One region of the Cytobacillus spartinae genome, then DNA from elsewhere that is predicted to be linked to it. Evidence: riboswitches for the same ligand, from Rfam matches in the RefSeq annotation. Region 1 holds a riboswitch; each other region holds the start of a gene.
The links. A riboswitch is a leader RNA that binds a small molecule or an ion and turns the genes downstream of it on or off. The one in region 1 is predicted to bind S-adenosylmethionine.
Positions count from the first base shown of each region.

Region 1 (7,885 bases):
GGTTTTTTCAACTCTTCTTTTTAGAATAGTAAAACCATTTATAAATTGAAAAGGAGAGACGAGAAAATGAGTGAACAAAAGAAAAGTTATCGTTTAGAAACATTAGGTGTGCATGGTGGACTAAGTCCTGACCCTACAACAGGTGCGAGAGCAGTCCCAATCTATCAAAATAATGCCTATCAATTTCAAAGTACCGAACATGCTGCGAACCTTTTTGGACTAAAAGAACCTGGTTACATATACACTCGAATTCATAATCCTACAGTAACTGTATTTGAAGAAAGGGTTGCCCTTCTAGAAGGTGGGGTTGGTGCACTTGCAGTATCAAGTGGAATGGCTGCTATCACACTGGCTATTTTAAACATAGCAGAGGCAGGTGATGAGATTGTTACAGCATCTAATCTATATGGAGGTACCTATAACCTTTTCGCAATCACCCTTCCAAAGTACGGAATTAAGGTTAAATTTGTCGATTCAACCGACCCGGAAAACTTTAAGGAAGCAATCACGGAAAAAACAAAAGCAGTTTTTGCTGAGACGATTGGAAACCCTAGTTTACGTGTACTAGATATAGAAAAAGTAGCAGAAATAGCGCACGAGGCAGGAGTGCCTCTGATTATTGACAATACATTTGCAACACCTTATCTTTGTCGACCAATTGAGCACGGGGCAGATATTGTCATCCATTCAGCTACAAAATGGTTGCTAGGAAATGGTACGACACTTGGTGGGGTGATTGTAGACGGTGGGAAATTCGATTGGAATTCACCTAAATTCCCTGGCTTTACTACGCCAGATCCAAGTTATAACAATTTAGTATATAGTGAAGCCCTTGGGCCTGTTGCATACATCATTAAAGCGCGAGTTCAGTTATTGAGAGACCTAGGTCCTTCCTTAAGTCCACAAAATGCGTTCCAATTTACATTGGGGCTAGAGACATTGCATGTAAGAATGAAAGAACATATAGCGAATACTAAAAAAGTTATCGAATATTTAGAAGGACATCCTGCTGTGAACTGGATTTTATACCCTGGACATGAAAAACACCCAGACAAAGAGCTTGCGGAAAAATATTTCCCTAAGGGTGCAGGAGCTGTTGTTGTATTTGGGATTGCAGGTGGAAGAGAAGCAGGGGCAGCTTTAATTAACAACTTAAAGCTATGGGCTCATGTTGCAAATGTCGGGGATGCAAAAAGTTTAATCATCCATCCGGCAAGTACAACTCATCAGCAATTAGACAGTGAGGGTCTAAAGAAGGCTGGAGTGCCTGAAGACTTAATTCGTCTATCCGTCGGTATTGAAAACGTAGAAGATTTAATTGAAGATCTTGAGCAAGCCATTGAGGCCGCTACCGGTTCTGTGTCATTAACCACAAACGTTTAACCAGTTTTTTCTATTTAAATTTTTCTAATAATTATCGTTGACACCCTATTTTATCCGTGATACGATAGCACTCGTGAATAAAACTACTTATTCAATTAACCTATTAACTTAATAAAGACTTTTTTGCTCTTATCAAGAGAGGTGGAGGGAAGTGCCCTATGAAGCCCGGCAACCGTCAATCATACGTTGATTGAAATGGTGCCAATTCACACAAAGCATATGCTTTGGCAGATGAGAGAAAGGACGATAAATATTGTGCCTTTCTGCTTATTTGCAGAAAGGCTTTTATTATTTTTACAAACACCCAAATGGTTACTCTTAGTATAAAAAAAGGGAATAACATGCCTAAGGGAGTTAAAGCTAATAAATAAGTCTTGTTTATATATCTGAGTAGTTTTATCCGAAAAATCGGGTAAAAGGGGTGACAATAGATGATTTCAATTAAAGATGTTAAGAAGATTTATCCTTCCAAAAAGGGGAAAGTAACTGCTGTTGATGAAGTGAATTTAGAAATAACCGAAGGAGAGATCTTCGGAGTAATTGGCTATAGTGGAGCTGGTAAAAGTACACTAATTAGAATGTTGAACGGACTAGAAATTCCTACTGAAGGTTCAGTAACAGTTGCCAATCGGATGGTTTCTAAAATTAGAGGCAGTGAACTAAGAAAAGCTAGACAAGAAATTAGCATGATTTTTCAGCACTTTAATTTACTTTGGTCTAGAACCGTTAGAGAAAATATCGCCTTCCCATTGGAGATTGCTGGGGTTAATAAAACTCAAAGATTAAAAAGAGTCGATGAGCTTATTAAACTCGTAGGACTAGAGGGACGTGAGGATGCCTATCCATCCCAATTAAGTGGTGGTCAAAAGCAAAGGGTAGGGATTGCAAGAGCGATTGCCAATAACCCAAAGGTGTTACTTTGTGATGAAGCAACCTCAGCATTAGATCCACAGACTACTGACTCTATATTGGAGTTACTTGTTGATATTAACAAACAATTAGGATTAACGATTGTCCTTATCACACATGAAATGCATGTCATCAGAAAAATTTGTCACAGAGTAGCCGTAATGGAAAATGCAAGGATTGTTGAATTAGGGCCTGTCCTAGAAGTATTTAAGAACCCTCAGCAAGAAATAACAAAACGCTTTGTACAGCAAGTAACAGAGCCAGAAGAAACGAAAGAAACAGTGGGGCATCTATTAGAACAATATCCGCATGGTAAGGTCGTACAACTTGGGTTTGTAGGAGAAGCAGCAGAACAGCCTCTCATTACTAACTTAATACGTCATTACGATGTGACGGTTAATATCTTGCAAGGGAAAATATCTCAAACGCAAGATGGGTCATATGGAACTTTATTTATTCACTTAGACGGAGAAGAGAGCGAAGTTTCAAAAGCAATTGATTTTATCCATTCCCAGCAAGTTGGAGTGGAGGTGATGACAAATGGTTGATTTCATGGAAAGAATTAAATGGGAAAAATTAATCGTAGCTACACAAGAAACCATTTATATGACATCAATTTCTGTAATTGCCACCTTTATTTTAGGCTTACTGCTAGGATTATTACTCTTTCTAACTGATAAAGGTAACATTTGGGAAAACAAACCGATTAACATCGTCATCGCAGCGATTGTGAATATATTTAGGTCAATTCCATTCATCATTTTAATTGTTTTACTAATTCCTTTTACAAAGTATCTAGTAGGATCGATGCTTGGAGCAAATGCTGCATTACCTGCTTTAATTATCGGAGCAGCTCCATTTTACGCTCGTATGGTTGAAATTGCTTTAAGAGAGATTGATAAAGGTGTCATTGAAGCTTCTCAATCTATGGGCGCAAAGCACAGTCAAATTATTTTTAAAGTTTTAATTCCTGAGTCATTGCCTGCGTTAATATCAGGAATTACCGTTACCGCTATTTCACTGGTTAGTTTTACCGCGATGGCTGGAGTAATTGGTGCAGGGGGATTAGGTCACTTTGCTTACCTTGAGGGCTTCCAACGCAATAATTCATTCGTAACTTTAGTTGCAACAGTATCCATTTTAATCTTAGTTTTTATCATCCAACTTGTTGGAGATTATTTTACAAAAAAAACAGACAAACGATAACAGGAGGAATTTTCACAAATGAAAAAGAAGCTAACAGTATTTATAATTGCACTACTTACATTGGTACTATCTGCTTGTGGCGGTGCTGCTAACGATGATTCAGCAAACGGTGAAGAAGGAAATGTCAAACTAGTTGTAGGCGCATCTGCTGTCCCGCATGCTGAAGTTCTTGAAGAAGCAGCAACATTGCTTAAAGATAAAGGGATTGATTTAGAGGTAGAAGTATTTACAGATTATGTTTTACCAAATATCGCTTTAAGAGATAAAGAAATTGATGCAAACTACTTCCAAACTCCTGGCTACCTTGCTCTACAAATGGAGGAGAATAAAGATTTTGATTTTGTAAGTGTAGGTGAAATTCACCAAGAGCCAATTGGTATCTACTCTAAAGATTTTGACAGTCTTGCTGATCTTCCAGATGGTGCAAAAATTATCATGAGTGATTCTTTTAGTGACCACGGTCGTATTTTACCTATCTTCGAAAAAGCAGGTGTGATTAAGCTTAAAGAAGGCGTTGGTGCTAATGCAAGAGTTGAGGATATTGTTGAAAATCCTAAGAACTTAGATTTCTCAACTCTAATTGAGGCAAGATTATTAGCATCTTCTTTTGAAAGTGGCGAAGGCGATGCTGTAGCGATCAACACGAACTATGCTTTAGAGGGTGGAATTAATATTAAGGAAGATGGAATTGCTTTTGAAGGCAATGATGTTGTTCCAGCTAACCTAATCGTTGTTCGCAGTGAAGACGAAAATCGTGAAGAGATTAAAACTCTAGTTGAGGTTTTAAAATCTGAAGAAATTCAAAACTTCATCCAAGAAAAATACCAAGGTGCAGTTCTTTCTGTACAGTAATAAATGTGTAGGGCGCTGATATTCAGCGCCCTTTTTCATGTTTTTGATGAGAATAGTTTTTTCTATAAATTAACATACTAACGTTGATACTTCACCCAATATGGTGATTTTGAAACCCTATAGATTACCAATGAGCTGTTATACATATATGAGTAATTTCTTAGGGGAAAGTAAATACATTACTTAGACTGGAGATGATCACTATGGAACATCAATTTGAACCAAGGAATTCAACAGAAGAGGCACTTCATGAATATAAAGCAGGATTAGGGACGTTTACACAAAGAATGCCTGAAATTGCTCGCCATTATAATGCTTTTACAGAGGCATGCTTTAAGGAAGGCTCTCTATCCCAAAAAGAAAAACACCTGATTGCCTTAGGTATTAGCATTTTTGCTCAAGATGAGTACTGTATTATTTATCATGTAAAAGGATGCCTAGACCAAGGTGCATCTGAAGAAGAAATTCTCGAGGCTGTAGGTGTTACCGCAGCATTTGGTGGAGGAGCTGCTATGAGCCAGGCAGTTACGTTGGTCCAAGAAGCCGTTCAAGATCTTAATCAACTTAAGCAATAAAGATAAATTTTTTTATGGTTTTTTGTCACGAAAAAAGAGTACTTCCTACGTATTAAGAGCAAATTGGCTGAATAGTAAGAAAAAAAGACTTGAACTTACCGTACGGCGCTTCACTCAAGTAAATAGTCTATTCCTCTCCTTTTTCGACTTTGAGCACTTTTTTTGTAGATGTTAACATAGGGATGTGTTAAAAAAAGTCGCTAAAAGCGATTATAACCGAAAGGAAGGATTCGTTATCAGTCAATTGCAACTGAATTATACGAGTGAAATGGAAAAAGCAATGCACAGTGCTCATGGGGTTGGTTATGCCTTGTATAGTCTTAAACATGAGGTAAGAATGAAAATTGAAGAAAAACGCCAAAGAAACTATATAAAAAGTCAACGAATGATTGCAGATCTTGATCGAAGAGTTCATTCATAATAGCAAAAGTAGAACCGGTGTCAGATGGCACTGGTTTCTTTTATGTATAGAGTGTTCTTTTGAAGGAGGACTGGCCTCTGACAGGAAAATAAAATTAAGGCTTCTGGAGTCAGAAGAAGACCTGACTTCTGACAGGAGAGTAGAAATCCAGGCATCTAGAGTCAGAAGATGGTGTGACTTCTGACAGGGGAGTAGAAATCTAGGCATCTATAGTCAGAAGAAGGTGTGACTTCTGACAGGAGAGTAGAAATCCAGGCAACTAGAGTCAGAAGATGGTGTGATTTCTGACAGGAGAGAAGAAATCCAGGCAACTAGAGTCAGGAGATGGTATGACTTCTGACAGGAGAGTGAAAATCCAGGTCTCTATAGTCAGAAGATGGTATGCCTTCTGACAGGAGAGTGAAAATCCAGGTATCTAGAGTCAGAAGATGGTGTGACTTCTGACAGGAGAGTAAAGATCCAGGCATCTAGATTCAGAAGATGGTGTGACTTCTGACAGGAGAGAAGAAATCCAGGTCTCTAGAGTCAGAAGATGCTCTAACTTCTGACAGGAAGTAAAGGTCCAGAGCTTCCATAGTCAGAAGATGCTCTAACTTCTGACAGGAAGTAAAAATCCAGGGCTTCCATTGTCAGAAGTTGCTCTAACTTCTGACAGGATAGTATAAAATCCAGGCCCCTATAGTCAGAAGAATGCCTGACTTCTGACAGGATTGTAAATATACATTCATCCATAGTCAGAAGTTGGTATGACTTCCGAAGAGAAATAGAAATGACACGCTTCTATAGTCTGGGTGCCAACTACTAACAAACCCAACTTGATATCCTAAGTTACCGTATTTCTTAAAGTTAGAATTCACAAAAAAGGTTCTTACTATCATCGCATTTTTTTGCAAGTGTGAGTTAGAACACTCCTCAAGGGCAAGATTCAATTTAAAATATTGAATGGTGGTAATATGAGTACTAAGCATGCACCTTGCACTTTTCTTTGTCTAGTTCCAGCGACTAGCCCCTCAAGGTCAAATAACCTTTTACAAAAAAAGTCAAAAAGCGGACTTTTCCCGCCGAAGAACATTTGCTTGTCAAGGCTGGGCGAGTCGCTTGCACTTTTCTTCAAACAATGGGAAAATGGTATGGTCATTCTCAATTACATATGAATACATATAAAGAAAAATGAAGGAAAAAATATATAGGACATGTTTTAGCCACTTTAAACCATTTTTGCTCAATGAATTCAAAATACTTAGAATTCATGCGGTTTCATTAGAGTAATTAAAAATACATAAAGATAGGTTATCACTGTATAAGAGTTGCTATCATTTTTCATTTGTTATAAGATTGTAATGAGAATAAAGTGAGAATTGTTTTTGGCTATTTGCCAACAAGATACAAACTTTCTTTTAATTATGGAGGTATAATTATGGCAGGATCTACATTATCAATTAAAGATCTTCATGTAAAAATTGAAGATAAAGAAATATTAAAAGGTGTTAACCTTGAGATTAAAGGTGGAGAAATCCACGCAATCATGGGACCTAATGGTACCGGTAAATCAACCTTATCTTCAGCTATTATGGGTCACCCTAAATACGAAGTGACAAGCGGAAGCGTCTATTTAGACGGTGAAGATGTACTTGAGATGGAAGTAGATGAGCGTGCTCGTGCTGGTCTATTCTTAGCTATGCAGTACCCAAGTGAAATTAGTGGGGTTACAAACGCAGACTTCTTACGTTCAGCTATTAACAGCCGTTTAGAAGAAGGAAATGAAATTTCATTAATGAAATTTATCCGTAAAATGGATGAAAAAATGGACTTCTTAGAAATGGATCAAGATATGGCACAACGCTATTTAAATGAAGGTTTCTCTGGTGGAGAGAAAAAACGTAACGAAATCCTTCAGTTAATGATGATTGAGCCGAAAATTGCTATTCTGGATGAAATCGACTCTGGACTTGATATTGATGCGTTAAAAGTAGTTTCTAAAGGAATCAACGAAATGCGTGGAGAAGACTTTGGATGCTTAATTATCACTCACTATCAACGTCTTTTAAACTACATTACTCCTGACCATGTTCACGTTATGATGCAAGGCCGCATTGTAAAATCAGGTGGACCAGAGCTTGCACAAAGATTAGAAGCAGAAGGCTACGATTGGATCAAGAAAGAACTAGGTATTGAAGACGAAACAGTTGGCCAAGAAGCGTAAGCGTTAGGAGGATCAAGTATGACTACTGAAACAAAATTACCATTTGATAAGGAGTATGTTAGCTCTTTTTCGAAAGAAATGGGCGAGCCAGCTTGGTTAACAGAGCTCCGTTTAGAAGCGCTTGCAAATGTTGAGACATTGCCGCTTCCAAAACCAGATAAAACAAAAATTGATAAGTGGAATTTCACTCAATTTGATAAACATATTGTAAAAAGTGATGATTATGGAACGTTAAATGATCTTCCTGAAGAAGTTAGATCTCTTATTAACGCCGATTCAAGTGATCAAAATTTATATATTCAACGTAATAACCGCCCTACGATTCTTTCTGTTTCT
Region 1 covers NZ_JBIACK010000009.1:70,301-78,185, forward strand. The annotation lists gene ACFYKX_RS17090 (O-acetylhomoserine aminocarboxypropyltransferase/cysteine synthase family protein) at 67-1,383, shown strand; SAM riboswitch class I at 1,510-1,621, shown strand; gene ACFYKX_RS17095 (methionine ABC transporter ATP-binding protein) at 1,815-2,840, shown strand; gene ACFYKX_RS17100 (methionine ABC transporter permease) at 2,833-3,498, shown strand; gene ACFYKX_RS17105 (MetQ/NlpA family ABC transporter substrate-binding protein) at 3,517-4,350, shown strand; gene ACFYKX_RS17110 (carboxymuconolactone decarboxylase family protein) at 4,554-4,925, shown strand; gene ACFYKX_RS17115 (hypothetical protein) at 5,110-5,346, shown strand; gene sufC (Fe-S cluster assembly ATPase SufC) at 6,764-7,549, shown strand; gene sufD (Fe-S cluster assembly protein SufD) at 7,568-7,885, shown strand, end outside.

Region 2 (7,885 bases), on a different contig from region 1:
AAATACTCATCTACACCATTTTTCTTACTTTACATTTTGCAGTACCATATATAATCTTCTATTTCTTGTTTCCCTCTCCTCGTTCGACGATAAATCATACTTTTTCAATAAGTGAAAGACATCATTTAGAAGCTCCTGAGTATGTTCTTTCGTGAAAAAGCTCTCAAATAATGGCTTCATTTCACTTGGCAAGTATTCAGACTGTGATTCATATTTACTTTTGACATCTTCAAGTGAATGATCAAGATTACATTCTCCCATTATAAAACCTCCCATTATCAAAGTAATAACTAAAAATATCATACCCTTTAAAATAGGTTATATGTTAATACACCTTTTATTTATAAAAATTACACATTAACACATCAGAAAGAGTTTGCTTGTAATTTTTCCCCTCATAGTTGGAATTATTAATTTTAACTTTTTTTATCCCTAGTGAATCATAAATTTCTTCTTCTAATAATCTCCTTGCTTCAAGCACTTTAATGGTACCTTCTATACCTTTATATCCTTTGGCTTTTCCATAGCCCTGATTTGTATAGTAATTCACAAATCCTTCTGACCATTCCTGCGGTCTTTCTTGAATGGCCTTCTTAAAAGAAAACTCAAGATCATCTTGTTCTACATAGATTAAAAGTGGGTCTAGTCCTTTAATGACCTCTTGTAATCTATGAACATAATCTCTTACCACTTCTTTCGACGCATTATATTTAATCATCCCTACCGTAACAGGGTTCTGAATAAAGCAACATTCGAAAATATAAGTTTTATTTTCGTTGAGTGCATGTTGTGCAAACTCCGTCCATTTGTCTACAATAAGATTTATATTTTGATCCAAAGCAAGTTCATATATATCTTTTTTAAAAATCTCATTAAATAATTCAGTAGAAAGCTTAGACCCATATTCATTTTTCATCTTTTGATATGGTAGAAAGTACTTATCCCCTTTTTCTACCACATTATTTTGTAAAATATCCTTAACCTCTAAATGGTTGGATAATAGGTGTTGTAATTCAGCCTCTGTATGGCAAGAGACACCATCATAATCAGCAGGATGATCCAAATTACCTTCTAAAAATAGTTGATTTTTAATCCCTTTTTCCTCTAAAAGATCTCGAATAAAGTTAGCAGTGGTCGATTTTCCGAACCCTGGTAACCCTTCAACGATAATTAATTTTGTATTCAAAAAAAGAACCTCCTTTAAAACCTTCATAAAGGTTATTCGCTCTCTTAAACAGATAATCCTTTTACATAGCATCAAAAACAACACGCATTAGGACGTGTTGTTCTTTAAATTAGCTATTAATTAGTGTCCCTTTTTCAAGTTTCTTTAGCTCAGACCCAAGAAATTTTGCTACCTCAAGCATTCCGAATTTCCCCGATACCCTCTCTGCATCTGAGTTATAATTTGTATTGGTATTTACATCATACGTATAGATTTCTCCATCAGCATTTCGAATAAATTCAATCCCTGCAACTGCAATCTTATTCTCCTGAAGGAACTTTTCATATAATTCAATGATCGGATCATGTAGATCCACTACTTGAAACTTAGGTTTTTCTTGTGGAGCTTCCTCTCCTACTGGGCAAAATAAATCTCCAATTTGGCAGGCATCTGCGGGGCAAAGTTCAAACCCTTCAGATGTATCCACTTGAACAGCATAGACGAACTTACCACCAACAAACTCACATCTTGTTATGAATGGCTCAGGTGATTGAATATATTCTTGTACAAGCGTAATTCCATCCACCGGTTCTTCAAATGTTGGTCCGTCCACGTATTCTCTTAAGCTATCAATAGAATGAAATAATTGAACTCCTAGGCCCTTTCCAGCTCTATTGTGCTTCGTAATAAAGGATCCTGCCTCCAGCTTTACAGCCGCTTCTAAGATTTGCCCTCTCCCTACTGCAGCAATGGTTTTTGGTGTTCTTATTCCAACTGCGTTTAAAGCCATATATTGATTAACCTTACTGACTTCAAGTCGTAATGCACGACTACCGTTGAAAACCTTTCGATTATTTCTCTCTAACCAAGCCAAAACAGATTCGGTTAACTCTGGTGCGTAGCGATGATTTCTCGTATGTGATGAAGCGCTCATTCGGCTATAAAAAACACCCTGAGGTGGCTCTGATGATAAATCGACAACTCCTTGATCCAAATGCCACTCTTCATATGGAAGACCTAACTCTTCTAATCTATTTGTTAAATGAATGGTCCATTCACTATTTTCATGTAAGACATATATTTTATTCAACGTATTCCCTCATTTCCTACTGTAATTGTTTATTTTTTTGTTTTTGCGTAACTAGTGGCATTACTTTTTTTGAAAAGAGTTCCATTTCCTCCAACTGAGGTGAAAATTGAAGTAATAGTAAATCGACTCCCGCTTCTTCATATGCAATGATTTGTTCGGCAATCTGGTCTGGTGTCCCTATTAAGTTTGGACGTAACCCTCGATTAGAAACAGAATAATCATATAACTTAACTTGCTGTTCTAACTGAGATTTCCCAACAAAATCTTTGTATCCTGCGTAAGCACTCGTCTCTTTTACATCCGTTATTCTAGCAAGCTCTTCTTGTGCTTCCTCTTCCGTGTCTCTACAAATCACGTATGCTGCCATACCAAATGAACGGAAAGGTTTATTTCCTGCTAGCTCCCTTTGTTTTTTCATATCATCAATTTTAACAGCAACTTCCTCGACTGTCCCACCATGCATCACATACGCATCACATTGTTTTGCAATTGCCTTCTTGCCTCGAGGACTCTCTCCTCCCGCGTATAGAATCGGATTAGGACGTTGTACAGGTTTTGGAGATAAATGGGCGTTTTTAATAGAATAATATTTTCCTTCATATGAGAAAGTATCTTCTGTCCAAAGTCCTTTTAGCACGTCGATAAATTCTTCTGTACGATTATATCGCTCGTCATGCTCTGTAAAAATTCCACCATATTGCTTTGCTTCTTCTTCCCACCAAGCAGAGACAACATTTAAAGTGAAGCGACCGTTACTAATATGATCAATATTGGCTGCCATTTTTGCGGTAACAGCAGGGTTATGGAATCCTGGACGAACAGCCGTCATAATTTCAATTTTTTCCGTAACAGCTGCTAGAGCTGCTGCTGTCGACCACGCTTCTAATGAATCTTGCTTAGGCCCTTTAATATCATTTAAGTAAAGCTCAGCAATGAGAGTTGTGTCAAACCCCCAATTTTCAGCAGATTGAATTACGTTCTTCGCATAATCAAATGTAGGTGGCATGTTTTCGTTATCAACATTTCTAAGCCATCCCCCAAAAATCGGTAACCAAAAACCGTATTTCATGTGTATTTCCCCCTTGTGTATTCTAAAACAGTTTCATAAACACAAAAAAACCTCTTCGATAAGAAGAAGTTTTCGCTTCACCTTATCTGTCAGAACGTAATAGCTCTGCTGGAATTAGCACCTTTCTGAAAATCAGTGGTTGCCGGGCATCGTAGGGCCAGTCCCTCCGCCTCTCTTGATAAGAGTTAATATTCAAATAATTAATTCTTAGTAATCCTACTATATAACTCAGGTTTAAGTCAAATATTTATTTCTATGTTACTAACCTATTCATTCTAAACATTCTACATACACAAAAATTTTAACTAACAAGATGGGTATTTGTCCTTTCGAAAACTTAATTTTCTCATACATTATATTAGAGGGAGGTGTTAGTCGAATGTATCATAAAGCGCTTATATTCCTAGCATGTATTCTTGCTGGATTTGCATTGATTTATATTCCAACCAATGCAGTGATTACAGGTGCAGTTGCCTTGCTCTTTGATGTTATAGGAGTCATTGCTATTATAGTTTTTTCCTTCGCTTTACTTTATTACGGTGGGAAGGTCCTTTTTAAAAAGGGATAGTTAAAGTAACTTTGAGTATTCGGGGATTCCTGGATACTCTTTTTACGATGGTTCTATTTATGAAACTATTAGATTTATCAAGAATGAAGCGTATAATAGTAATTATGAATACATATTAGGAGGATAATAAAAAATGAATTTTCCAAATACGAATGACACATTTTCCTTGTTAAAAGAGCTAGTATCTATTCCTAGCCCGTCTGGTAATACAAACGAAGTGATTACATATGTTGAGAACTTTTTATCTGAGTATGGTGTTGAGACTAGACGCAATCGAAAAGGTGGTCTAATTGCAACCTTACCGGGAAAAAATACAGACAAACACCGCATGTTAACTGCACATGTTGATACACTTGGTGCAATGGTTAAAGAGATTAAGTCGAATGGACGACTGAAGTTAGATTTAATTGGTGGATTTAAATACAACTCCATTGAAGGTGAATATTGTCAAATCGAAACAAGTTCTGGAAAGATTTACACAGGGACAATTTTGATGCACCAGACTTCTGTTCACGTATATAAAGATGCTGGCAAAGCAGAAAGAAACCAAGACAACATGGAAGTCAGAATTGATGAGGTAGTGAAAAACGCTGAGGATGTTCGTAATCTTGGAATTGAAGTGGGCGATTTCGTGTCGTTTGATCCAAGAGTCGAAATTACACCAAGTGGTTTTATTAAATCGCGTCACCTAGACGATAAGGCAAGTGTCGCTATACTCCTTCAATTAATCAAAGAGATTAAAACAAATAATGTTGTGCTTCCTTACACAACACACTTTTTAATTTCTAATAACGAAGAGATTGGCTATGGTGGAAACTCAAACATAACACCAGAAACAGTTGAATATTTAGCTGTTGATATGGGCGCTATGGGTGATGGCCAGTCGACTGATGAGTATACTGTTTCCATTTGTGTGAAAGATGCAAGTGGACCTTATCATTATGAGTTAAGGAAAAGATTAGTGAATCTAGCTGAAGAAAACTGCATCGTTTATAAGCTAGATATTTATCCATACTACGGATCAGATGCATCAGCAGCCATTCGCTCGGGACACGATATTGTTCACGGCTTAATTGGACCGGGTATTGATTCCTCTCACGCATTCGAGCGTACGCACCAGTCTTCAATTGATAATACTGGTAAGCTTTTGTATCACTATGTAATGTCAGATATGGTTCTATAAATTTTTATCCTCCTCTTTTTGAGGGGGATTTTTTTAACACTTGAATAATTGTATAATATAGGAAAAAGAAGAGGTGGAAGGTATGATCAAATATCCTGCTGCATTAAAACCTGGTGATACTATTGCTGTCTCAGCCCCTTCCAATGGAGTTGAAGAAGGCGGTCATTTTCTAGTACATAAAGCAAAGAAGCAACTTGAGGAAAAAGGGTTTAACATCATTATTGGTGATACAGTCTGGACACAAGAAAATAGTAGAAGTTGCTCTCCTGAAAAAAGAAGGAATGAACTAATGGATTTTTTTGAGGATCCAAATGTAAAAGCAATCATTCCTATTTGGGGTGGAGAGTTCTTAATGGAAATTCTACCTTATCTAGATTGGGAAAGACTTCAATCACTCCCTTCAAAATGGATTCTCGGATACTCAGACATTAGTACCCTTCTCTTTTCATACACGGTTCTAACTGGTCATGCTTCTGCTCATGGGCCAGCACTTCTAGATATTGCGGCAAAAGACCTTGATCCCCTTACAAATAAGTGGAGCGAGGTACTTGGTTCAGAAGTAGGTTCTACAATCATTCAAACATCAAGTGAACAATATCAATCCTCTTGGGAGCAAGCATTTGCTAACCCTGTTACAGGATTTTATGTAGATACGCCAACAGAATGGAAGGCATTAAAAGAGGAAGCCGCAACTTTCTCAGGCCGTTTTATCGGGGGTTGCATTGACTGCATTATGAATTTAACAGGAACTAAATTTGGAGATTTAGAATCTTTTAATCTGGAGAATGCTAATGATGAAGGATTAATTTTCTACTTTGAAAATGTAGAACTATCCGTTACACAACTCTATCGTGCGCTTTGGCAGCTAAGACAAAACGGGTGGTTTGAAAATGTAAATGGAATTCTAATTGGAAGGCCGGTAACAAAGGAAACCGAAAACACTTACACATACGAGGATGCACTAAGAGATGCATTCGGCGATTTAAATATCCCCGTTATTTATGACACAGACATTGGCCACCTTCCACCTCAGAACATTATTGTTAATGGAGCTTATGGAACGGTAAAGTATGAGGGTGGAAAAGGGGTTATTGAAACTGTGTTTAAATAGAAAGAGAGCTTAGTAGGGTCGTGGATGACGACTCTACTAAGCTTTTTCAAATAATTAAGAGGAAGAATCTTCAGACTTCTCTTGGTTGTTCAACAGGTCAAAATTTCTTAAAGGCTTTGTGAATTTTTTCCCAAATGAAGGATCTGCTACTGCAGAAGGATTTAAAATATCGTCCCCTTCTGGCTTAACACCTTTTTCTACCCACTGCACAAGATCTTCAAAGGCCTGAACCTCTTCTTCTGGCGTAAAATCGCAATGCCCAACAGCCCTAATTGCTCTAGTTACCAATAAATCTTCATTACTATTTTCTTGTGCTCTTTTTGCATGGATTTGTTGCATATGGAAAGGTACAAATAAATCGCCTACGTTATGAAGAGAAATCATCGGAATTTTATGCTTTCCTTCTACCTTAGGTACACCGGTTAAGCCTTTTTGTTTTGTATTAGGGTCAGAAGTAATTCTCAGTACAGCATTGTTTAAAAGTCTCTCATCAGGAGATAAGTTCAAATCATTATCTAATTGGTATACGGAGTCAGTATTGTCTATAACATTACCAGATGCTACTAAGTAGGTTGGGTCAACTGGCATTTGTTGAAACAAGAAGTCTTTATATGAATTAAAAGCAACATCAAATAACGGTCTTTCTCCACCAGTTAAGTTCATTATAACCGTTTTAAAATTTTCACCTGCTACTGTTAATTTTTGACCAATTCCAAGTGAAGAATAAACTTGAGGTAGTATTTTTAATTTATACTCTTCATCATTAAGTATCTTTTGATTCTCTTTCTTTACACCACTTAATGCCTGTGCTACCAACCCATAATCAGTAAAGAAATCGAATAACTCCGTATCCCCTGTCACCCCGCACATTGGTAAAGCACCATCGTAAGCGCTTACATATTGTTCCGATAAAACAGCGGTTATGTGCCCACCCATGGAATGTCCCATTACATAAGTCTTTTTAGGCTTTTTAACTTTACCATTAAAGTAAGATCCTAAGGCGTGGGTGTCTTTGACAGCTTGTGCCACATCATATCCATTTGTACTATAACTTGATGCTGCCCATGCATAACCTTTTTCAAGCAAGTGTTCACGAATGGAAGGGTTACTAACTGTTAATTCTAGACCAGTGCCTCGATATCCATGTGCATACAAAACGAGCTCGCCATTCCAATCCTTAGGTACTTCAATCCGGTATCCGGCACCATTATGTACGCCCCAATACCTATCAGTTTTATAGCCGTCTAGTGCGTCAAATGGAAGTGTAGACTCATCAACATAATAAGCTATCTGTGAGTTTTTACTCGGTGCCTTTTCTGTTGATTTAGCCCCAACACTCGTAGAAGAAATGACTAAAGCAGCACCAAGCGTAATAGCCATAAACGTTTTTCTTATCATCCAATCTCCCCTTTCGATTCTTGTACATTTAAATCATCTAATATTCTGAATGTTTAAACAAAAGTAAAAAGTAATAAATATAAACAACAAATTTAGACAAAACCTAAAACTTAATACCCTTTAGATTCGACTAAGACTATGCCAACTTTCCTATCAATCTTCTACTATTAATACAAACTAAAGGCTTAACTCTGTTAAACCCTTTATTAAAAAAATTGATCCTTTTTATGCACTAAAAACCTCTTTTAGTTACAACTTTTAGTGATTTTTTCACATTTCGAGCTTTAAAGAGGTCATTTAG
Region 2 covers NZ_JBIACK010000001.1:298,651-306,535, reverse strand. The annotation lists gene ACFYKX_RS01430 (hypothetical protein) at 25-261, opposite strand; gene ACFYKX_RS01425 (hypothetical protein) at 338-1,186, opposite strand; gene ACFYKX_RS01420 (ATP-grasp domain-containing protein) at 1,296-2,255, opposite strand; gene ACFYKX_RS01415 (LLM class flavin-dependent oxidoreductase) at 2,272-3,324, opposite strand; SAM riboswitch class I at 3,404-3,509, opposite strand; gene ACFYKX_RS01410 (hypothetical protein) at 3,704-3,892, shown strand; gene ACFYKX_RS01405 (M42 family metallopeptidase) at 4,026-5,075, shown strand; gene ACFYKX_RS01400 (S66 family peptidase) at 5,158-6,186, shown strand; gene ACFYKX_RS01395 (hypothetical protein) at 6,241-7,584, opposite strand.
Region 2: linked by a shared signal. The riboswitch ahead of ACFYKX_RS01415 (LLM class flavin-dependent oxidoreductase) and the one ahead of ACFYKX_RS17095 (methionine ABC transporter ATP-binding protein) in region 1 are both predicted to bind S-adenosylmethionine.

Region 3 (7,885 bases), on a different contig from region 1:
ATCTCTCAGCCGAAGAATTTTTATCATTAACATTGGAAAAATTAAAAGGCTAGCATAATGATAGGCGAGATAAATGTGTTTTCTTAAATTTTTGGATTGGAAGTAAAGCTGTCCTTCATTTTCCAGAGATGAAGGACACAATCATAGATATATTAACCATGTCCCGGAAGATTTATATGTAAAAAAACAGTTCTTCAATGGAGAATGTAATTTAATCAAACGATTGATTAAGAAATTTGCATCCCTATGATTTGACATGTCATATAGACTGGACTAAAATTTATTTTGAATTCAAGATATCTGCATTTGTGAGAATAACTTCGAGTTGAAGAGGGGGATTTGAATGCAACATATATTCCAAAAAGGTACCGATGAAACTAAACCGACTCTGCTATTGCTTCATGGGACTGGAGGAAACGAGCAAGATTTACTACCCATTGGGGGAATGATTGACCCAACTGCTTCTATTCTAAGTGTAAGAGGAAATATCTTAGAACACGGAATGCCTCGATTTTTCCGTAGACTTGCAGAAGGTGTCTTTGATGAAGAAGATCTTGTTTTTCGTACGAAGGAATTATATGAATTTTTAAATGAAGCATCTGAAAAATACGGATTTGATCGCAATCATATTGTTGCAGTCGGTTATTCCAATGGGGCGAATATAGCAGGAAGCTTATTATTTCACTATCAGGATGCGTTAAAAGGAGCGATCCTACATCACCCTATGGTCCCAAGAAGAGGGATTGAGTTGCCAACCTTAAATGGGGTTCATGTATTCATTACAGCCGGTGAAAATGATCCACTTTGTACCCCACAGGAATCGAAGGATTTAAAGACGTTTTTAGAAAATGCTGGTGCAAACACAAGCATTCACTGGGAATATAATGGTCATCAGTTAACCCGAACAGAAGTAGAGGAAGCTGCTGAATGGTATAAAAAAGTTTTTTAAAGTTTTTCCTACCAAAGTAGGGAAATATAGGTTATACTTTGATGTGACATAACTAAATAAAACGTAACCACAAGGGGAGCTATATGCTGAGAGTGAATAGTTTGTCTATTCTGACCCTTTGAACCTGTTAGTTAATGCTAGCGCAGGGATGTGGATTTGTAGATGCTTCTGTCATTCTGCTTTCATATTCTCCCTTGGGGTTCCGTTCACTAGGAAAAGGGGAGAATTTTTTTATGAAAAAAATAGGCTTACTAGCAATGATTGAAGCGGCTTTTTTTGCTGCATTCGCACTGATTCTTGATTTGCTACCTTCTATTAAACTCTCACCAGCGATTTCAATCTCGATCGCGATGGTACCTATTTTTATCTTAGCGTTTCGCTGGGGGTATAAAGTAGCGTTATTGTCTGGTTTTCTTTGGGGGTTATTACAGGTCGCGGTAGGAGATATCTATTTCTTAACACCTATTCAATTTGCCATTGAATACTTTATTGCATTTGCCTTTGTTGGGTTTGCCGGTCTATTCTATAAAATTATTCATTCTTATTTACAAAAAGGCGATAAGAAAACCGCGATGGTTTGGATTGTCGTTGCCACATTTGTCGGTAGTTTAGCGCGTTATTTTTGGCATTTCGTGGCCGGATTCATTTTCTGGGGAGAGTATGCACCAGAGGGAATGTCACCTGTATTATACTCGCTAGTTGTAAATGGAGGAACGATGCTAGGAGCTGCCATCCTATGCTCAATCGTCGTAGTACTTCTGATTTCGAGTGCACCACGTCTTCTTCAAAGAAAACCAACTTACATCAGCATCAATCAAAAAAATGCTTCATAGTTAAGAGAGCCGACACCTTGTATATGTGTCGGTTTTTCAATAGAGTATATTTGATCAAGCTGGTGGGTCTCCTATAAAAACTTGAATCTAACATTCTTAGAAAGTCAGAAGGTAGGGGAACTTCAGATGCTAAGTGATATCACCGTGGACGTACTGAGGTTAGTTTTAAGTTCGGACAGCACAACAAGAAAAAGCTAGCGTTGAGTCCGATGTCAGTTCAACTTCGAACAGTACAATAAGAAAAAGCTCGTGTAGAGTCCGAAGTCAGTTCAACTTCGCATAGCAAGAGGAGGAACCCCCAGTTTAGTGTCCGAAGTCGATACAACCTAAGAAAGTAAACCAAGGAAATACTCTTCGCTCAATTTTGAACCAGGGTCATATCTCTTATTAATTTTACACAAATATTCTTAATTTCGTCATCATTAGTCAAAATCCAATTGACATAAAGACTATATTGTTTTATATTAATTCCTATAAACTTAATAAGATTAATTTTCTTATCCAGAGAGGTGGAGGGAGTGGCCCTATGAAACCTCGGCAGCGGACTCGTTTGAGAACTGTGCCAATTCCAACAAGCTTTAGAGAGCTTGAAAGATAAGATGAGCGGCTTCCTATACGAGACCAACCTCTTCTTATTGTCTGGAATTGACGATAAGAGGAGGTTTTTTTATGTCCAACAGTAGGAGGGTGTTAAATGGAAGATACATTGAAAAAGGAACAACTTATCGATGAACTTCTTTATTTTGGAATCTATAAAAAAGGTAATAAGCAACTATTTGAGCTTCCGTTATCCGTTCTTGAGGAAGAATATGAAAAAGTTATTAAGGGAAAAGGTCATATTCAAAACAACGAATCGTAAAGGGGAGCGATCCAATGTGTACACAAATTAAGATACCGTGGAGAAACCAACACTTAATTGGTAGTATCCATTTTCCGGATTCTTATCTAAATAAAAGTAATGTATCATATCCTCTAATCATTATTTGCCACGGTTTTACGAGCAGTAGAATAGGCGTGGATCGTTTATTTGTTAAGTCCGCTAATCAACTGACGGCAGAAAGTTGTATAGTCGTTCGATTTGATTACAGTGGCTGCGGAGAGAGTGAAGGCAACTACGGAAATTCTGGTCTAGACGAATTAATCGAGCAAACGATAGACGTGATAGAGTTTTGTTCTGGAATAGATAAAGTTGATTCAAATAAGGTCACTCTTCTTGGACATAGCTTAGGAGGAGCAACTGCTCTGTTAACTGCGGTTAGAGATATTCGGGTAAAGCAGCTCATACTCTGGTCAGCGGTGGCAAACCCATATGAAGATATAGCGAAAATCGTTGGTATGAATAATCTTAGAAACTTAGAAAAATCTACCTCTATTGATTATCTAGGCTATAGCTTTTCAGAAAAATATTTCAATTCACTAAGAAAGTTCCACCCACTAGAAGAAGCAAAAAAGTTCAAGGGAGATGTCCTCATTATTCATGGCACTGATGATAAGGATATCCCCGTTCACTATTGCCATTCGTATGAAAAAGAATTTTTACTTAGAGCCAAAGATGGTTCGTGTACAAAACAAATCATTCATGGTGCGAATCATACTTATTCTTCTTCAGCTCACTTCAAGCAACTAATGGACACAACAAAAAAGTGGATTAACGACAAAATCATGATTGAACAGTTTGTATAAGAAAATCCCTAATTATGATTCTTGTGACTAATCGCTCAAGTGAATTTCCTTTGGAAGGTCGATTGACATGCTTTGAACATTCCTCGGTTCATTATTAATAAGATCTGATGAATAGATCATAACGAATATCGTCCCGCCAACTGCCTTCGATCTAATTAAAATCGGTTGATTGGTCATATTTTTAAAAGAAAAGTCGGGTCCATACCAACTCACAGTTGCATCGCGGCCTGGTGGAACGTATGGGACGCTCTTACTATGGGAGTACCTTTCGATAATGTCCATCCCAGCTCGGTCTACAGCATTAAATAAAGTGGAGGAAACTTGACAGATTCCTCCACCAATTCCCTCAGATAGCTCACCTCTAACAATAACAGGTGCTTTTAAATATCCTTTTGCCTCTGTTCGTCTACCTACTACTTCATTAAAAGAGAATTTTTCACCTGGAAAAACGACGTGATTGTTTATAGCTTCTGCTGATAGTCGAATATTATGAGAGCGAGTCTTATTATGACTATTGAAATATGTAACATAGTAACCAATTTGTTTGTTTTTAATATGTGAGAGTAGTTCACTATCTACCTTTGGATAAACGGATAGGGTTGGAATTTTCATATTGCTCTGACTGTTTTGGTAAAAGTATTCTACGAATTGGGATTTAAATTCTTTCTCATTAAGCTTAACTCCTAATTCCTCAGGTACCATTTGTCCAACATCATTTAACTTTGCATTCTTTGGAGAAACATATATTTTCTCTGATAGTTCCTTAGCTAGTTGGTCAACTTTTTCTAAATCTAATAGGGGGCTACCTGGTAATGGGAGTGAATAATCCTCTTTTGTAAAGGTTGGAAATAACAGTTCGTTCTCTTTTGCTGAGCCTTGGTGTATACCTGTCTGCATAACAACAATAAACAAAATGACTGAAAAAAATAAACGAATCAATCAAGTTCACCTCCCTAATATAGTATATGTAGTATTTTAGGGTTCAATCGGATGATAACAATTGGTTCAATTTTCCGAGGAAGCAGATTGTTCGCATTCTAAAGAAAAGTTCGAAATAATAAAAGAACAAACCATTTTGAAAAAGGTGTTACTAGATGAAGCAATATGATTTTACAAAAGGAGATATTTTTAAGAGTATGCTCCTTTTTTCAACCCCAATTATGATGACGAACCTACTCCAGGTATCTTATCAGTTCATTGATAGCCTTTGGATTGGAAACTTATTGGGAGCCAATGCATTAGGAGCCATCGCGGTTTCAGGAACAGTTATTTTCACCGTTCTTTCCTTTATTATTGGAATAAACAATGCAACCTTAACCATATTGTCCCAACAAAAAGGGAAAGAGGATGAGGATGGTTTAAAACGCTATTTAAATGCCTTTGTTGTCATATTAACAAGTTTATCGATTGTTCTAGGATTTCTCGGTTATGTTGGATCTGAAAATTTTTTACGATTTCTAAATACCCCTGAAAATATGATTTCAGATGCCACTACTTATTTACAAATTAATTTTATCGGAATTCTATTTCTCCTTGGATACAATTTTATTGCAACAGTACTGCGATCTGTGGGTGATAGTAAAACCCCACTTTACTTTGTCTTGTTAGCAGTAATTCTAAACACGATTTTGGACCCAATCTTCATTTCCGTTTTTCAATTAGGGATAAATGGAGCGGCCTATGCAACCATCCTATCACAGGGAATTGCTTTCCTTTACGGCTTAATTATAGTCCTTAGAAAAAAGCTAGTTCCTTTTACAATCCCATCACTGCCTAATAAAGAGGAGGTACTGTTGATTTTAAAACTAGGGATACCTTCTGGGTTACAAATGATGGTGATTTCAGCGGGTGTAATGGCCATTATGAGCGTAGTGAATTCCTTCGGGGAAGATGTGGTTGCTGGTTTTGGGGCAGCTCAAAGGATTGACAGCCTTATCATGTTACCCGCAATGGCATTAGGAACTGCTGTGAATAGTATGGCCGGTCAGAACATTGGTGCTAATCAGTGGGGACGAGTACATAAAATAGCTCTCTACGGTGTTGTTTACAATTTCGTTGCCATGATGATGATTGGAGTGCTAATTTTCTTTTCTTCACATATTTGGATTGGATTATTTATAGAAGATGAGGGGGCACTTTCATTTGGTACCGAATATTTAGTTTTAATCGCATTCTTCTATCCTTTTTTAGGGCTTAATTTTATTTTAAATGGAGTTGTTCGAGCATCAGGAGCTATGTTTCAAGTCTTGATTTTGAATATCATTTCATTCTGGGTACTTAGATATCCTTTAACGTATCTTCTTTCTGACCTTCTTGGCGAAAAAGGAATTGCCCTTGGGATGGGAGTTAGTTTTGTCATTAGCTCCATTATTGCCTTTCTTTACTACCGTTATGGAAAATGGAATCAACAGAAGTTATTTTCAAAAGAGTAGAATCTATTTAATCTGCAGGAATATATTGCCTGTTCCCCGAATGTTATTAAAGAGATAACAGGATAAGGGGGAATAAGGCTTGGATATTATTCGAACTCCAGATGAACATTTCATGAATCTAAAGGATTATCCGTTTCAATCGAATTACATTTCTATTAACGGTTTAAGGATGCATTATTTAGATGAAGGTGAGGGGGAAGTGGTCCTTTGTCTTCATGGAGAACCAACTTGGTCTTACCTTTATCGAAAAATGATTCCAACACTTTCAAAAAATCATCGAGTAATCGCCCCTGATTTTATCGGATTTGGGAAATCAGATAAATTCACAAGTATGGATGATTACAGTATAGACATGCATGTAAGTGCTCTAAAAGAGTTTATAGAAAAGTTGGACTTAAAGAATATAACCTATGTCGTACAAGACTGGGGAGGAATCATTGGTCTTATTACTGCAACAGAATTAGAGGATAGATCAGCTAGGCTAGTCATTATGAATACAGGACTTCCTACTGGAGATATTCCGGCTTCAGAAGGATTCCAAGTTTGGAGAAAATATGTGGAACGTACGCCAGATTTACCGATTGGAAAAATTATTACAAGAAGCTTAGCTGATAAAGATGCTATCTCTCCTGAAGAAATTGCAGGGTATGAAGCTCCTTTCCCAAATCACTCTTATAAAGCTGGTGCTCAAAAGTGGCCTCTTCTCGTACCAATGCAATATGATGATGAAGGAGCAGAGCGACTAAGACAAGCCCGTGTTGTATTAGCTAAATGGGAAAAGCCTGCATTAGTTATGTTTTCTGATAGTGACCCAATCACTCGTGGCGGGGATCGCTTCTTTAGAAAACTTATTCCTACAGCTAAAAACGAACCTGAAATCATAATTAAAAATGCTGGTCATTTCCTTCAAGAAGAAAAAGGAGAGGAAATTGCAGGTCATATTGTAGAATTTATCGGTAGACGTGTACGGGATTGATATAAAAAGAGACTTGAGGAAATTCTCAAGTCTCTTCATTTATCTAAACGACTTTCTTTAATTTTTGATTAGGACGCACCGGCCAACTTTCTACACCTTTTAATCCTTCAATATCATCTGCATAGAATACAGGATCTAATCCTTGTTTTCTTTGCTCCATGTAGTGATCTAGCGCCTTAAATGCAAATTTTCCTAGTAATCCGATTGCGATAAGATTCGTTAACGCCATGATAGCCATAGCTAAATCCGCGAAGTCCCAGACAATTTGCAAACTCGCCACTGCACCAAACACAACCATTCCTAGAGCAGCTAGTCGGTAGATGAATAGAGCTGCCTTACTTTTATGAACAAACCCTATATTTGCTTCTCCATAATAGTAACTTCCGATAATCGAGCTGAATGCAAACATGAAAATAGCGATTGCGACAAAGATGCTTGCCCATGGTCCGAAGTGCTCTGCCATGGATGCTTGAGTTAGCTCAATACCTTGTAAACCAGTTGTATATGAATCTGATAGAAGAATGATAAAGGCTGTTGCAGTACATACGACTAATGTGTCAAAGAATACGCCCAATGCTTGTACGAAACCTTGTTTTACTGGATGAGAGACAACTGCCGCCGCAGCCGCATTAGGTGCACTTCCCATTCCAGCTTCATTTGAGAATAAACCACGTTTTACCCCCATCATGATAGCAGCACCAACACCACCGCCAAACACTTGTTCAAATCCGAATGCACTTTTTACAATTAAAGAAAGTACAGCAGGAACTTGAGAAATATTTGTTATAACAACAAAACCTGCTAATGCAATGTAGAAAAATGCCATGATTGGAACGATGATCACTGAAAAATGGGCAATACGTTGAACTCCACCAAAAATAATAAATGCTGTTAAAACTGCTAAAAGAATCCCTACAAACGCCCCATTGATTTTAAACGAATTAGTAAATGCTGAAGCGATGGTATTACTTTGTACCGCGTTGAACGTTAATCCAAAAGAAATAATGATTCC
Region 3 covers NZ_JBIACK010000001.1:607,766-615,650, reverse strand. The annotation lists gene ACFYKX_RS03025 (alanyl-tRNA editing protein) at 1-53, shown strand, start outside; gene ACFYKX_RS03020 (alpha/beta hydrolase) at 344-949, shown strand; TPP riboswitch at 1,012-1,115, shown strand; gene thiT (energy-coupled thiamine transporter ThiT) at 1,183-1,782, shown strand; SAM riboswitch class I at 2,277-2,383, shown strand; gene ACFYKX_RS03010 (Fur-regulated basic protein FbpA) at 2,477-2,641, shown strand; gene ACFYKX_RS03005 (alpha/beta hydrolase family protein) at 2,656-3,465, shown strand; gene ACFYKX_RS03000 (VanW family protein) at 3,493-4,362, opposite strand; gene ACFYKX_RS02995 (MATE family efflux transporter) at 4,560-5,897, shown strand; gene ACFYKX_RS02990 (haloalkane dehalogenase) at 5,977-6,873, shown strand; gene ACFYKX_RS02985 (alanine/glycine:cation symporter family protein) at 6,917-7,885, opposite strand, start outside.
Region 3: linked by a shared signal. The riboswitch ahead of ACFYKX_RS03010 (Fur-regulated basic protein FbpA) and the one ahead of ACFYKX_RS17095 (methionine ABC transporter ATP-binding protein) in region 1 are both predicted to bind S-adenosylmethionine.

Region 4 (7,885 bases), on a different contig from region 1:
AACATGGTAGAGGCTTTGCAGTAGTTGCGGACGAAGTTAGAAAACTGGCAGAACAGGTCTCTCACTCAGTGTCTGACATTACGAATATTGTAAAAGGTATCCAAATAGAATCAAACGAAGTCGTTTCTTCTTTACAAAATGGGTATGAGCAAGTTGAGGAAGGTACGGATCAAATCAGAGTCACTGGAGAAACGTTCCAAAAGATTTACAGTGCTGTTAATTTAATGACGAAGAGTGTAAATGATATTTCGACTAGTCTTCAAGAGGTTTCTGAAGGATCCGCTCAAATGAATAACAGTATTGAGAATATCGCGTCTGTATCGGAAGAATCTGCAGCAGGTATTGAACAAGCAAGTGCGTCCGTTCTTCAAACGAATAATTCGATGGAAGAAATTTCAAATAGTGCTCACTCGTTATCCGAGCTTGCAGAGCAAATGAATTCTATGATTTCAAAGTTTAAATTGTAAAGTATTAATAGTGGGCAGAGATTATATCCTGTTAACTAGATTTTATTCTAGATTAAAAGGAGTATCTCTAGTCCACTTTTTTAAAATTCAATTTCCTCTTAAACAAGGTAAATCTATTAGAAAATTCCATATGTTTAATTTACTAGATAAAAAGTACTGGTATTATACTCATATTGAAAGGGATTTGCCAAATAATGTAGAATTTGTTTATATGTAAGGCTCTTTTCGTAAACTTTGGTGCTATCTAAATACTTTAAAATTGCTTTTGAACGAATTATGGTGCTGTTTTCTTTATTTTGGGAGGAAAGATGCCACGAAACAGCATAGAATCCGTTTTGGAGACGATATACGTATAGCTAGAATCTATGCGGAAACAGCCATATGTAATATCCCAAAAGGGGGTTTAATGTGAAGCCTACTATTGACAGTGATCATAAGAAGAACTGTAAAGATGAAATAAATAGAGAATATAAATTAAGTAATATCTTTTCTTCTATTTCTGACGGGATCATAATATTTGACCAGAACGGAATCATTATAGATGTGAATGACTCTATTTGTGAAGTGCTTGGTATAGACCGCTATGACTTAATTCAGTCTAACTTAGAGTCTCATATACCTAAGGACAGACAATATAAGGTTAAGAAAATCATGGAAATTTTAAGCCGGAAAAATGAGGCTAAAGGGAACCTTCCTTTGCTAAACGGTGATAATACCCTGTATTTTGATCTTATAGCAAATAAATTAATAGATAGTAACTTATACATAACCATATTAAGAAATGTAACCGAGAAAAATGTACTAGAGCAGAAGGTCAAGAAAAACTCAGAACTATATAAAGACTTATTCGTAGAAGCGCTTGATGCAATTGTTTTTTGGGACAATGATGGCCAAGTGATAGATGCAAATGACTCTGCATGTAAAATATTTGAATGTCATCTAGATGAACTGAAAACAAGAAAACTCGATGAGTTTGTTCCCTTAAAAGACGAGAAGTATTATAAAATAGTGAACACCCTAAAGAGTACTGGATCTGTACGAGATCAGTTATTATTTTTAATGCCTAATGGCCAAAATAAGATTCTAGAATTTACGTCAAAATTAAATGCAGTGGATGGAAACAATATAATCATTCTGCGAAATGTTACAGAAAGATATAGAATGGAAGAAGAGCTTCGTCATAGTGAACGAAAGTTTAGAAATATCTTTGAAGGAGCTCTTGAAGGGATTCTACTATGGAACGATAAATCGGAAATCATAGATATAAATGAATCCGGCTTGAGAATGCTTGAGCTTTCAAAAAATGATATAGTAGGCAAATCATTCTTTAACTTTTTAAAATACTCAAATGTAGTTGAGGATGAAATTTATGCAAAGAGGAAAGTTCTGTTAGAAAACGGTCAGATAAAGGGCATATTACCGCTGAGGTTAGAATCAGGTAATGTAAAATATTTCGAGTTTTCCAGTAAGCATAATGTTCTATTAAATATCAGCCTTACTGTATTTAAGGATATAACAGATAAGCTTAATATGGAGGAACAGCTTCGAAAATCTGATACATTAAATGTCATTGGTCAGTTAGCAGCGGGAATCGCTCATGAAATTCGTAATCCAATGACTGCTTTAAAGGGGTTTATTCAATTACTAGAAGACTCATTTAAAGAGGAGCATTCGATGTACTTTTCCGTTATTACAACAGAACTGAATCGAATTGACTCCATTATTAATGAATTCTTAATCTTAGCGAAGCCTCAGGCCGTCATGTTTGTGGAAAAAGATGTGGCTAAAATTATGCAAGAAACAGTGGATCTACTTAGTGCTCAAGCCGTATTGCATAATGTTCAATTTAACATGGTTCTTGGAAATGAAATCCCTTCTATTTATTGCGAACCAAATCAGTTGAAGAAAGTTTTTATCAATATTATAAAAAACGCAATCGAGGTTATGCCCACAGGGGGAATTATCACGATTATCATGAAAGAAACGGATGACCATAAAGTTCATATCTCGATCAGGGATGAAGGTAGTGGTATTCCTGATGAAAAGCTTAAGAGGTTAGGGGAGCCTTTTTACACTACAAAGGAAAGAGGCACAGGCTTAGGCTTAATGGTCACATATAAGATTGTTGAAGAGCATGAGGGGAATATCCAAGTAGAAAGTGAATTAGGTGTTGGTACGACATTTAATATTTACTTACCTTTAAAAAAGGGGAACAAGTGAGTGGATAAAAGAGAATATACGAAATTTGATTCCCCAATAGGTGAATTACATATTGTCAGTCAAAATGAAAAGTTAGTTGCTATTTATCTGAATGAAGAAGACTTCTTAAAAAAAGAAGCTACTTTAAAGGGTGAGAATCCTCAATCCCAGCACCCAATACTAAAAAGGGTGATACAGCAGCTAGAGGAGTACTTCTTAGGAAAAAGATTGGAGTTTGACGTACCAATCGAATATGATGGCACGGATTTTCAAATGTCTGTTTGGAATGTATTGAGAGCAATTCCCTACGGACAAACGAGAAGCTACCAAGATGTTGCCCATTCCATTAACAACATAAAAGCAGTAAGGGCAGTAGGTTTAGCCAATAAAGCCAATAAACTCCCGATCGTGATTCCGTGTCACCGTGTTATCGGGAAAAATCAATCACTTACCGGGTATGCAGGTAACAAAATTGATATTAAAGAAAAGCTATTAGAAATAGAGGGAGTAACCCTATAACCAAGGTAGATATTTAACCACCTTTTATCATGAAGGTGGTATTTTTGTGCCTAATTTCTAAATAGTAAGCAGAAACCTAAGCCATCATTGACACACATTAATTAATTTGATATAAATCTAATTAGATAAATATCGAATTGAGGAGTCGGTTATGCAACTAAATCGTTTAGTTTCTTTTCACAAAACCTTAGGGGATCCAACAAGGATTCGAATCATTGCTCTATTAGCAAAAGGGCCACTTCATGGTCAAGCAATTGCTGGAAAACTAGGATTAACACCGCCAACCATTACCCATCACTTAAATAAGCTAAGAGATATTAACGTCGTTTACGATAGACGAGATAAGAACACACTATATTTTCATTTAAATACCTCGGTTATTAGGCAACAAGCTAGTGTCCTTATGGAACTTATTGAGAAAAAAGAAGGGGAGAAAGATAATATGGAGAAATCGATTGTTGAACGACAAAAGGTAATTGATAACTTTTTTAAAGAAGGTAAGTTAAAAAATATCCCTGCACAAAGGAAGAAGAAATTAATTGTATTTGAATACATCATCCGTGGATTAAAGATGGGGAAAAAGTACGAGGAGAAAGAGTTAAACGAATATATAAAGCAATTCCATGAGGACTATGCAACCATCCGAAGGGAGTTTATCATTAATCAATATATGTATAGAGAAAATGGGATCTACGAATTAAACCCTGAAGAATTTTGGGCAAAGAGCGAGGGTTAAAAGTGGAAAAGTTAGCTTTAAGTGATTATTCCTTTATACAAAGTTTTTTAGAGGAACTTCCTTTCACCCCTACATTTGCCTATTCAGTACTTGATCACTTTATAGACGGGGACGTATATGTGAATTCGCGAAACAACATAACTGGTTCATCCTACCCCGTTGGGACTGTGACATTAAAAATGTAGGATCTATTAAACTGGCAGAAAAACTAGGCTTTCATACACCACGGGAGTATGGAGTGTACTCCCTGGAGCATGTGAACTAACCTCCCTAAGGGAAGTGCTTATATAAATGTGGTTGAAAAAGGAAAGGCATCTTCCAATATAGAAGATACCTGTAATTTGTTATAAGCTACTTAATAGCTGTTGAATCGATGTAAATTGGTTTCTATTCACGATTAGTTCACGACCAATTGATAACGTTGTTCTTTTTGCTTCTATACGTTCTGTGTCATCTTGAATTCCATCTAAATCCGCTACATGTGCAAGACCGATCGTTCTGCGGATAAGTTCACATCCAGCAAAGCCGATAGCGTCCTTTAATGCTTTCTCTAGAAGGAAAGACAAATATCCTTCTGTTGTAGCTAGTGGCTCTTCATTTTGGCTGTTCCATAGAGCCTCATAATCTTTAACAAACGTAGTCCAAAACACTTCAATATGATTATAAATCACTTCGCGTTTTTCCGAATTAGCAATCGCTTGGAATAGTAAGTTCGCGATTACTTGACCTAGATCAAAGCCGATTGGGCCAAAATAAGCAAACTCAGGATCAATTACCTTCGTCTCTTCTTCGGATACAAAGATACTTCCTGTATGAAGGTCACCGTGTAATAGCGCTTCAGAATCCGTTAAGAAGCTTTTCTTTAAAAGGGCAACCTGAAACTTAAGCTGTTGGTCGTTCCATATTTGGTTAACTTCTTTTAAGAGTTCCTGTTCGAAATTATTTGTAGGTGCATCGAAGAAAGGATCTGTAAAAATAAGGTCCTCTGTAATTTTACAAAGCTCCGGATTAATAAATTGCCCTACTAATTCTTTTTTCTTGGCAGGCTTTAACCCAAAATCGGAAGTCAAAAACAATGTTCTTGCTAAGTATTTTCCAAGGTGTGCTGATAGCAGTGGATAATCATTTCCTTGAATGAAACCTGTTCTAGCAATAATAAGGTGAGATAGATCCTCCATAACGGTTATAGCCAGTTCTTCGTCAGCAAAGTAAACTTCTGGTACAAAATCAGGCGCAATATCCTTAAATATTTTTAGTGCATCTGACTCAATGGTTGCCCGCTTTAATGTTAACGGCCAACTTTCACCTACTACCTTTGCATAAGGAAGGGCTTGTTTAATAATCACACTTTGATTATTTTCTTGGTCCACAATTCTAAATACGAGATTTAAATTACCATCACCAATCTCTGTACTTTGTAAGACTGCCTGATCAGAAAATAAGTTTAGTTTCTTAGCTAATTCGATTGCTGTACTTTCAGTTAAAGGCTCATATGTTTGTTGCTGTTGTTTTTGTTGTAATGTCATTTTAAACTCCTCCTAATTGGAGGCTTCCCCATAAGAAAAGCCTCTTTCTCATTTGAAAGAGGCTTGAAGCTTAGACTTCGCACCTCTTATCTGCCCAGAATAAATCTGGTGGAATTAGCACCGTGCCTTACGGATAAAATCCGGCGAACAAATATCGCCCCATCTCACAATGGAATTACGGTCGGTTGCTGGGCTTCATCGGGCCAAATCCCTCTGCCAGCTCTTGATAAGAGAAAAATTAATTTTCAGAAAATATTCACTGATGAGAATCATAACAACAAATCATTATTCTTGTCAATACGTTTTTATAAATTAACCTAATACAATTCCGGACGTCTGTCGGCAAATATCGGTATCATACTTCTTACTTCTTTCACCTTTTCCAAGTCAATTTCTCCTGTCAAAATCTCTTCAGCTTCACTAGCCTCTGCTACAACATCACCCCAAGGATCAATGATCATCGAATGACCAGCAAACACATTGTTTGGATCTGCTCCTGAGCGGTTGCAAGCAATCACATAGCATTGGTTTTCAATGGCTCTTGCAATTAATAGGGAACGCCAATGAGAAAGCCTTGCTAGGGGCCATTCAGCCACAACAAATAGTGTCTCTGCTCCTTCTGTTGTATGCGAACGTATCCATTCTGGGAAACGGATATCATAACAAATCATCCCAGCAAAGAACTGGTTATCAAGTGTAAATAATCCTTTTTCTTTCCCAGCTGAAAGATATAGATGCTCATCCATCAATTTAAAAAGATGCAACTTACTATACTGATGGACGAGCTCCCCATTTTTATCGATTACCAACAGGGTGTTAAATACTCCTTCGTCTGTCTTGTTTGCTACAGATCCACCAACTAAATGGACTTGAAATTGCTTTGCTTTTTCTTTCAAGAATGTTAGACTCTTTTCAGCATATTCGTCTGCAAGCTCATCTAGTCTTGTTAAATCATATCCAGTTGTCCATAACTCAGGCAAAACAATTATATTAGGACGATGTTCCATTGCTTTTTCCATTAAATGATTAGCTTTTTCAAAATTCTTCTCGAGCAAGCCAAAGGCAATATCCATTTGTATACATGATATTTTGATTGACACAGTCATCACCTCATAAGTAAAAATATTAAATAAATGCTTTACAATCTGTCAAATACGTTATATCTTTGTGACTAGTTTTTCAACAAAAATTTTTAAAAAATGAAAATATTAAAGCAGGTGGAAAAATGAAAGTTTATCCTCAATCGGATTTATTAAAATCTCTTCCAAAACAGTTTTTCGCTTCCCTTGTTATGAAGGTTAATCAATCCATTCAAGAGGGCTTTGATGTCATTAATTTAGGACAAGGCAATCCAGATCAACCGACACCTGAACATATCATACAGAGACTTCAGTCGGCTGCAGAGAATCCTATTAATCATAAATATTCTCCCTTTCAGGGGTTTCGCTCATTAAAAGAGGGTGCTGCTCAATTTTATCAACGTGAATACGGAGTTACCATTGATCCTGACAAAGAGGTAGCCATTCTCTTTGGCGGAAAAGCGGGTCTAGTAGAAATCCCACAATGTTTGTTAAATCCAGGAGAAAGTGTATTTGTCCCTGATCCAGGCTATCCTGATTATTGGTCAGGTGTGGCACTTGCTAAAGCGGAAATGATTACGATGCCGTTAAAAGAAGAAAATGACTTTTTACCTGACTACAGTGAACTGAGTTCTGAGGAATTGGAAAAGGGTAAGCTAATGTTTTTGAATTACCCGAACAATCCAACTGGAGCAGTGGCTACCAATGAATTCTTTGAAAAAACGGTCAAACTTGCTAAACAGCACGATATTTGTGTGGTTCATGATTTTGCATATGGTGCAATTGGTTTTGACGGACAGAAGCCTATTAGCTTTATGCAGACCGAAGGGGCAAAGGATATTGGAATCGAAATTTATACCTTATCCAAAACCTATAATATGGCAGGTTGGCGTGTTGGTTTCGCCGTTGGAAATGAAAGTGTTATTTCTGCAATTAATTTACTTCAGGACCATCTTTATGTTAGCTTATTTGGAGCTGTACAGGAAGCAGCCACAGCAGCTTTAACCGAGTCGCAACAATGTGTACAAGAGTTAAATGATCTTTACGAAAAAAGGCGCAATACTCTAATTAGTGGTTTAAGGTCGATAGGCTGGGAAGTTTCTGCACCGAGAGGCTCTTTCTTTGCATGGTTAAAGGTTCCTAATGGTTTTTCTTCAGAAGAGTTTGCTGATTTTCTTTTAGAAAAAGCTCATATTGCTGTAGCTCCTGGGATCGGGTTCGGCAGTTGGGGAGAAGGCTATGTACGTGTAGGGCTATTAACCTCAGAAGAAAGATTACAGGAAGCGGTAGATAGAATAAAAGGATTGAATATTTTTTAAAACTTGCGGTCTCTTTTGAAAAAGTAACAAATCTTCTGTC
Region 4 covers NZ_JBIACK010000017.1:75,809-83,693, reverse strand. The annotation lists gene ACFYKX_RS23780 (methyl-accepting chemotaxis protein) at 1-467, shown strand, start outside; gene ACFYKX_RS23775 (PAS domain S-box protein) at 876-2,687, shown strand; gene ACFYKX_RS23770 (methylated-DNA--[protein]-cysteine S-methyltransferase) at 2,688-3,185, shown strand; gene ACFYKX_RS23765 (DUF2087 domain-containing protein) at 3,337-3,921, shown strand; gene ACFYKX_RS23760 (hypothetical protein) at 3,924-4,106, shown strand; gene ACFYKX_RS23755 (GNAT family N-acetyltransferase) at 4,037-4,186, shown strand; gene mtnK (S-methyl-5-thioribose kinase) at 4,266-5,447, opposite strand; SAM riboswitch class I at 5,531-5,680, opposite strand; gene ACFYKX_RS23745 (carbon-nitrogen family hydrolase) at 5,765-6,553, opposite strand; gene ACFYKX_RS23740 (pyridoxal phosphate-dependent aminotransferase) at 6,673-7,845, shown strand.
Region 4: linked by a shared signal. The riboswitch ahead of mtnK (S-methyl-5-thioribose kinase) and the one ahead of ACFYKX_RS17095 (methionine ABC transporter ATP-binding protein) in region 1 are both predicted to bind S-adenosylmethionine.